Regions from separate parts of the Aliiroseovarius sp. PTFE2010 genome, predicted to be linked through region 2. Evidence: riboswitches for the same ligand, from Rfam matches in the RefSeq annotation. Region 2 holds a riboswitch; the other holds the start of a gene.
What was found. A riboswitch is a leader RNA that binds a small molecule or an ion and turns the genes downstream of it on or off. The one in region 2 is predicted to bind thiamine pyrophosphate.
Positions count from the first base shown of each region.

Region 1: it holds a riboswitch for thiamine pyrophosphate, as region 2 does, so the genes downstream of both, ACP2AV_RS01770 (thiamine ABC transporter substrate-binding protein) here and thiM (hydroxyethylthiazole kinase) in region 2, are expected to answer to the same signal.

Region 1 covers NZ_JBNFVY010000001.1:362,675-366,084, reverse strand. The annotation lists gene ACP2AV_RS01775 (thiamine/thiamine pyrophosphate ABC transporter permease ThiP) at 1-289, opposite strand, end outside; gene ACP2AV_RS01770 (thiamine ABC transporter substrate-binding protein) at 265-1,239, opposite strand; TPP riboswitch at 1,279-1,383, opposite strand; gene aroC (chorismate synthase) at 1,547-2,653, shown strand; gene ACP2AV_RS01760 (rhamnan synthesis F family protein) at 2,650-3,410, opposite strand, start outside.
Region 2 covers NZ_JBNFVY010000012.1:12,670-16,079, forward strand. The annotation lists gene thiD (bifunctional hydroxymethylpyrimidine kinase/phosphomethylpyrimidine kinase) at 1-277, opposite strand, end outside; gene thiE (thiamine phosphate synthase) at 277-918, opposite strand; gene thiM (hydroxyethylthiazole kinase) at 915-1,691, opposite strand; TPP riboswitch at 1,735-1,823, opposite strand; gene rimO (30S ribosomal protein S12 methylthiotransferase RimO) at 2,198-3,410, opposite strand, start outside.

The DNA of each region.
Region 1 (3,410 bases), on a different contig from region 2:
CGATCACGGGCAGAATGAATGGTGCGCCCATGACAGCGATCAGGCCGGGCCTGCCCGGAAATGTCCTGCGCGCCAACGCCCGGGCCAGCGGAACAGCAAAGCCGACAGACAGCAAAGCTGAGACCAAAGCCTGCCAAACCGTGAACCACAAGGCGCCCCAATCCGCAGGATTAAATGCAAATCCATCGGCGCGCGCGGCCACGGCGCCGATGGTGCCCAAGGTCAACCCCAGGACCAGCGCGGCGGAAACCGCGCTGGCAACGGTTATCGCGACAGGGCGGCGCGCCATTCATCCAACGCTTGGCTGCGGACTTCGGACACCTTGGTCTCGTCGAAGAAGATCGCTTTGTCCGGCATCGGCAAATCCTGGAACCCTTGCGGCCATTGCGCGCGATCCAGCGCCGCCGGATATGACCAGTTGCCCTGCGGAATGATCGTCTGGAATTCTGGCGTCATGATGAAATCCATGAATTGATCGGCAAGGTCCGGATTGTCTGTTCCGGCGATTTTCCCAGCCAGTTCGACATACAGGTAGTGCCCCTCGTCGAATATTGCGGCCGACTTGGTTTCGTCTCCTTCGGCAATGACGTGATAAGCGGGCGACGTGGTGAAGGACAAAACCATGTCTGCTTCCCCGTCAGTGAACAGACCGTACGCCTCGGACCAGCCTTTCGTTACGGTCAGAATCTTGGGGGCCAACCGTTCCCACGCGCCAGCCGCGTCGTCCGCGTACAGGGCCTTGACCCACATGAGCAGGGCCTGGCCGGACACCGACGCGCGCGGGTCCTGAATCACAATGCGTGTTTCGTCCGGCAGGTTCAGAAGCGCTTCGAATGAAGTCGGGCCATCCATTTTCGTGTTGTCGTAGACAAAGGCCACATAAGACCAGTCGAACGGCAGGAAATCGGTATCCGTCCAATCGACCGGCAACGTCAGCGGGGCGGTGTCCACACCGTGCGGGGCGAACAATCCGGTGCCCCGCGCGCGCGCGGTTTCATCCTGGGACAGACCGATCACGACATCGGCCTTTGTGTTTTGCCCTTCTAGCGCCAAACGTGGCATCACATCGCCAGTCAGATATTCCAGATCACAGCCACACTTGGTCTCGAACGCCGCTTCGATCGCGGGGCCTGGCCCCCATTGCGAGCCGAAATAATCGGGCGCATAGACGGTCAGGGTATCGGACTGCGCCATGGTGGCGATCAGTGCAATACCCGCAGCGAAAGTGATGGTTCTCATTGGAACGCTCCTTCCAAATTGCGGGCGGAGCAAGGGCGGCGCACGGCCAATCACCTTCCCTCCGCCGGTGTTAGCCGGTTCAGGTTCAACGGGTTCGCCGGATAGGCATCTCAGCTGCACAGGACAGCACCCCGAGGTGGGCGTAAACCTAGTGCGGCCCGAGCCAAGCTGCAAGGCGATACCCCCGCGACGCAGCACCGGTACCCGCAGGGCATTCAGCGTGCGGCGTGGCTTGATGCGCAATCGGTCGGATTGCTCTTGTGGCTGGCATGCGCTAGATCAGATCGGAATTTTCAGGGGGGCACCCATGTCGATCAATACCTTTGGGCATTTGTTTCGGGTCACGACCTGGGGCGAAAGTCACGGCCCGGCGCTTGGCGCGACGGTGGACGGCTGCCCCCCCGGCGTCGAAATCGATGAGCCCATGCTCCAGCATTGGCTGGATCGCCGCAAGCCCGGTACATCCAAGTATACGACCCAACGGCGTGAACCGGATCAGGTCGAAATCCTGTCCGGTGTCTACGAAGGGCAGACGACCGGCACCCCGATACAATTGATGATCCGCAACACCGACCAGCGATCCAAGGACTACGGAGACATCGCGGAAAAGTTTCGTCCCGGACATGCCGATATTACCTACTGGCAAAAATACGGTATTCGCGATCCGCGCGGAGGTGGCCGGTCGTCAGCGCGCGAAACAGCCGCACGTGTCGCGGCCGGGGGCATCGCGCGCGCCGCGTTGGGTGTGCTGGCCCCCCAGGTGAAAATCGTCGGCTACATGGTTCAAATGGGCCCACACAAGATCAATCGCGACGCGATCGATTTGTCCGAGATCGAAAACAACCCGTTTTGGGTGCCCGATGCCAACGCGGCACAGGACTGGGCAGAGTATCTGGACGGCTTGCGCAAATCCGGCAATTCCGTTGGCGCTGTTTGCGAAGTCATTGCAGCGGGCGTTCCAGCCGGACTGGGCGCACCGATCTATGGCAAACTGGATACGGATCTGGCCGCTGCGATGATGTCGATCAATGCGGTGAAAGGTGTGGAAATAGGCGAAGGCATGGCCGCTGCTGAACTTACCGGCGAACAGAATGCAGACGAGATCTTTCTGGGGAACGATGGGCAGCCCGTCTTTTCGTCGAACCACGCGGGCGGCATCCTGGGCGGCATTTCTACCGGGCAGGACCTTGTCGTGCGCTTTGCGGTCAAGCCAACGTCGTCGATCCTCAAGCCGCGCCAGACCATCACAAAGTCAGGAACCGCGACAGAAATCATCACCAAGGGGCGCCACGATCCCTGCGTTGGCATTCGGGCCGTGCCCGTGGGCGAAGCGATGATGGCCTGCGTGGTGCTGGATCACCTGCTATTGCACCGCGGGCAAGTGGGCGACGGCCCACGCGGCAATATCGGCTAGGCACGGCGCCGCCAAATGGGGCGCCGTGCCTTGGCCCAACCGTCTTTGAACCCGGCATCGAACCCCTGGTCAAACCCTGCTTTGAACCCGAAATCGTGGGCTTGCTTTGCAAGTTCAGCGCGGGCTTTTTCGACGCCTTCCGAGGATGCCAGCTCAATCAAGTGGTGCAGGAATGCTTGCGCTTCGTATGGGTTTTTCTTGCCGATAGCGGCAGTCAACGCACCATGTCGGGCCTCTAGCTTGACATAGTTTCGAGGCAACGACGCCGTGTTTGAAACACAGGCCGTTGCCAATCCCAAGGTAGCCGCGATCTCTGGCAGATCGGCGACATCTGCTTTGGCGGCGCGCTGAAGAACATGCCCACGGGCCCACGCGATGCCGCTGGTGGAAAAAGGCGCAAAGCCGATTTCACCATCCGGGCCGTGACTTTGCAACACCGGCAGCGCCAGACCAATTCCCGGGCGCGCAATGACCTGCTGCGCATGGAGACACACCGTTGCGTCCCGTGCCAAGTGATCAAGCCCGTGTTCCTTTTGCTGAATAGGTCCGGGTCCGATGTACAGGGCCGGCTCATCGGGCCCGAGGTCGGTTGGATCGCAAACCTCCACCGTGATTGGCAGGTCGGGCAGCTCGGCCCCGGCTGCCACAACGGTCTTGATGGGCGGGCAATCCACATCACCGAAATTCGCGTCAGGCACGACAAACAACAGATCCGCATTCCGATAGATGATCTCGGGCGGCGCTTCTCGCATGACCG
Region 2 (3,410 bases):
AAGCCTTGGCCGTGGCCTGCGCGATCTCGGCGTTTGCAATCATCCCGACCTTGATCGCATCCACTTGTATGTCGTCAAAAACGGCCCTGATCTGGCTTTGAACAAAGGCAGGCGGTACCAGATGAATGCCGCTTACTCCTTGGGTGTTTTGCGCGGTCAACGCCGTCACAGCCGCCATGGCATAGGCGCCATTGGCACAGATGGCTTTCAAGTCGGCTTGAATGCCGGCGCCGCCCGACGGGTCCGACCCCGCGATGCTGAGAACATTGGCGATCATCACTGCTCCTTGCCTGTAAAACGTTGTGCCGCGGCTTTGGGATCAGGTTGCCCGCATATGGCCGAAACCACGGCCTGACCGTCCACCCCGCTGGCCAGGACCTGCGCTTGATGGATCGCCTTTAGCCCGCCGATCGCGACGGTGGGCAAAGCGGTCAGTTGCGCAAGGCGCGCCAACCCGTCAAACCCGATGGGGGCTTTGTGATCTGTCTTGGTCGCGGTTCCAAACACCGGGCCCAGCCCCAGATAGTCGACCAGACCCGGGTCTGCGGCTTGCACGGTCTGTTGGGTTTCGCACGACAAGCCCAGGAATTTATCCGGCCCCAGCAATGCGCGCGCTTTGGCAGGCGCCATGTCCCCTTGGCCGATATGGGCGCCATCGACATCCGCCGCGATTGCCGCATCCAGGTCATCGTTGACGACCAGGGGAACGCCTGTTCCGCTCAGCGCGTCTTTCAACGCGATGGCCATTTGCACCCGATCCCGTGTCGCCGCGTCCTTGGCGCGCAATTGCACCATAGTGACGCCCCCGGCCACGGCCCGGCGCACTGTTTCGACCAACCCGTCGTCGCGGCAGAGCTGCGTGTCGGTCACCAAATACAGCCGCAACTGTTGGCGCAACTTTTGGCGCAGATCGGTCATGATTGGATGACGCCGGCCAAATCACCGGGCTGCGTTGTGCTGATTGCATCCAGAAAATGCATCTGGAAACTGCCCGGTCCATTGGCGTGTTGTGCCGCCCTGGACCCGGCAACCTTGAAATGCGCAGCCGTGGAAACGGCGGCCTCAAACGCGGGGCCGCAGGCGGCGTAGGCGCCCATCAACGCTGTTTGCGAACACCCTAGGGCCGTCACCATAGGCATGATATCCGAGCCACCGGTCACCGTGGCCGACCGGGCCCCGTCGGTGACAAAATCTACCGGGCCGGTCACGACGACAACGGATCCATGCGTCTGGGCGATGGACCGCGCCGCGTTCTGTGCGTCGCTTACGCTGTCGCCGCTGTCAGCGCCTTTGCCGGCGCCTGCTTCACCGGCCAGGGTCATGATTTCAGACGCATTGCCGCGCAGGATGGTCGGGCGCAACGCAAGCAGAGTCTGTGCAACGTCCTTCCGGTAGCCCGATATGAAATGCGCGACGGGGTCCAGAACCCAGGGAATTTGGTTGTCATTGGCAGTGCGGGCGGCGGCCAGAATGCTGGCGGCCCAAGGCGCCGACAGCGTGCCGATATTGACCGTAAGCGCGCCGCAGATGGGGGTGAAATCCTCGATCTCGTCGACGGCATGCACCATCGCCGGCGATGCGCCAGCCGCAAGCACCACATTTGCCGCGATATTCATGGCGACGTAGTTCGTGATGCATTGGACCAACGGGCTGTCGTTGCGCAATGTGCCAAGCAGGTCTGCAGGGGCCATTGTGTCTCCTTTTCAAACGGAAAAGGGGACAACGCGTGCAGAAAATCACAACGTAGCACCTCCCTCCGCCAGCATTATCTGGTTCAGGTTCAAAGGGTACGTCTCAGCCTTTCGGCGCCCCTGGTGGGGCTTTGATAGATTGATTGGCAAGGCGGGTCAAACGGCCAAATCTGCGCGATGCAAAAACCGCGCGCGGCACTGATGATCCAAGGGCGGCGTTGCCTTGCCCGGCACCACCAGCGTCGATCAGCTCGCCCATCGGCCAATTTTTCGGCCAGCCCAGGGGGCGGCCCCGAAGGCATTGTTCATAGGAATAACGCGGCTGAGGCTTTGATCCACCGGCCCTGCCTCTGGCCAGCCATGGCCGGTGTTGACGGCGCGCCACACGGCATCGCCAACCGGCCCCGTATCAAGGCCCGTTGCGCCGCATTTCGCACAGGACAGCGGGCTGAACAGACCTCAGAGCGCGACAGGCGCGCGCGGTTGAGCGCACCGCAATGTCGCTGTTATGTCGCTCGGACCATGCGCCCCCACAGGTCGTATTCCCCTGCTTCGTCAACCTCGACAGTCACGATATCGCCGACCGACAGCCCACTGGTGGCGTCGTCGATGAACAGGTTGCCGTCAATTTCGGGGGCGTCGGACTTGGTGCGGCAGGTGGCGATGCCGTCGCCGTCGATATCGTCGACGATGACATCCATCTGCTGGCCGACCTTTGCAGCCAGTTTCGCTTCTGAAATCGCCTGCGCTTTTTCCATGAACCGGTTCCAGCGGTCTTGCTTGACGTCATCAGGCACGTGATCGGGCAGCGCGTTCGACCGCGCTCCGGCGACGTTTTCGTATTGAAAACAACCGACACGGTCCAATTGCGCCTTGTCCATCCAGTCCAGCAGGTACTGGAATTCATCGTCGGTTTCGCCGGGGTAGCCGACGATGAAGGTCGAACGCAGGGTGATATCGGGACAGGCGGCGCGCCATGCGGCGATTTCGTCCAGCGTGCGGGCGCTGGCAGCCGGGCGCGCCATGCGTTTCAGCACATCCGGGTGCGCATGCTGAAAGGGGATGTCCAGATAGGGCAGCACCAGACCATCGGCCATCAACGGGATCAACTGGCGCACATGTGGGTAGGGGTAGACGTAATGCAGGCGTACCCAGGCCCCCAGGCTGCCCAGATCGCGCGCCAGATCGGTGATATGGGCGCGATGTCCGCGATCTTCGGCGTGTTTGATATCCACGCCGTAGGCGCTGGTGTCCTGGCTGATCACCAGCAATTCGCGCACGCCGCTGTCCACCAGCTTTTCCGCCTCGCGCAGGACGGCAAAGGCGGGGCGGCTGGCCAGGCGGCCGCGCATGTCGGGGATGATGCAGAACTTGCACTTGTGGTTACAGCCTTCGGATATTTTCAGATAGCTGTAGTGGCGCGGGGTCAGGCTGACGCCGCTGGCGGGCAGAAGATCGATATAGGGGTCGGGATCTGGCGGCACGGCGCCATGTACGGCGTCCAGCACCTGTTCGTACTGGTGCGGGCCGGTGACGGCCAGAACCGACGGGTGCGCGCCGGTGATGAATTCGGGTTCTGCCCCAAGGCAGCCGGTCACGATCACCTTGCCGTTTTCGGATAGCGCTTCGCCGATCGCATCCAGGCTTTCGGCCTTGGCGCTGTCCAGAAACCCGCAGGTATTCACGATCACCGCGTCGGCGCCCGCGTAGTCCGGGCTG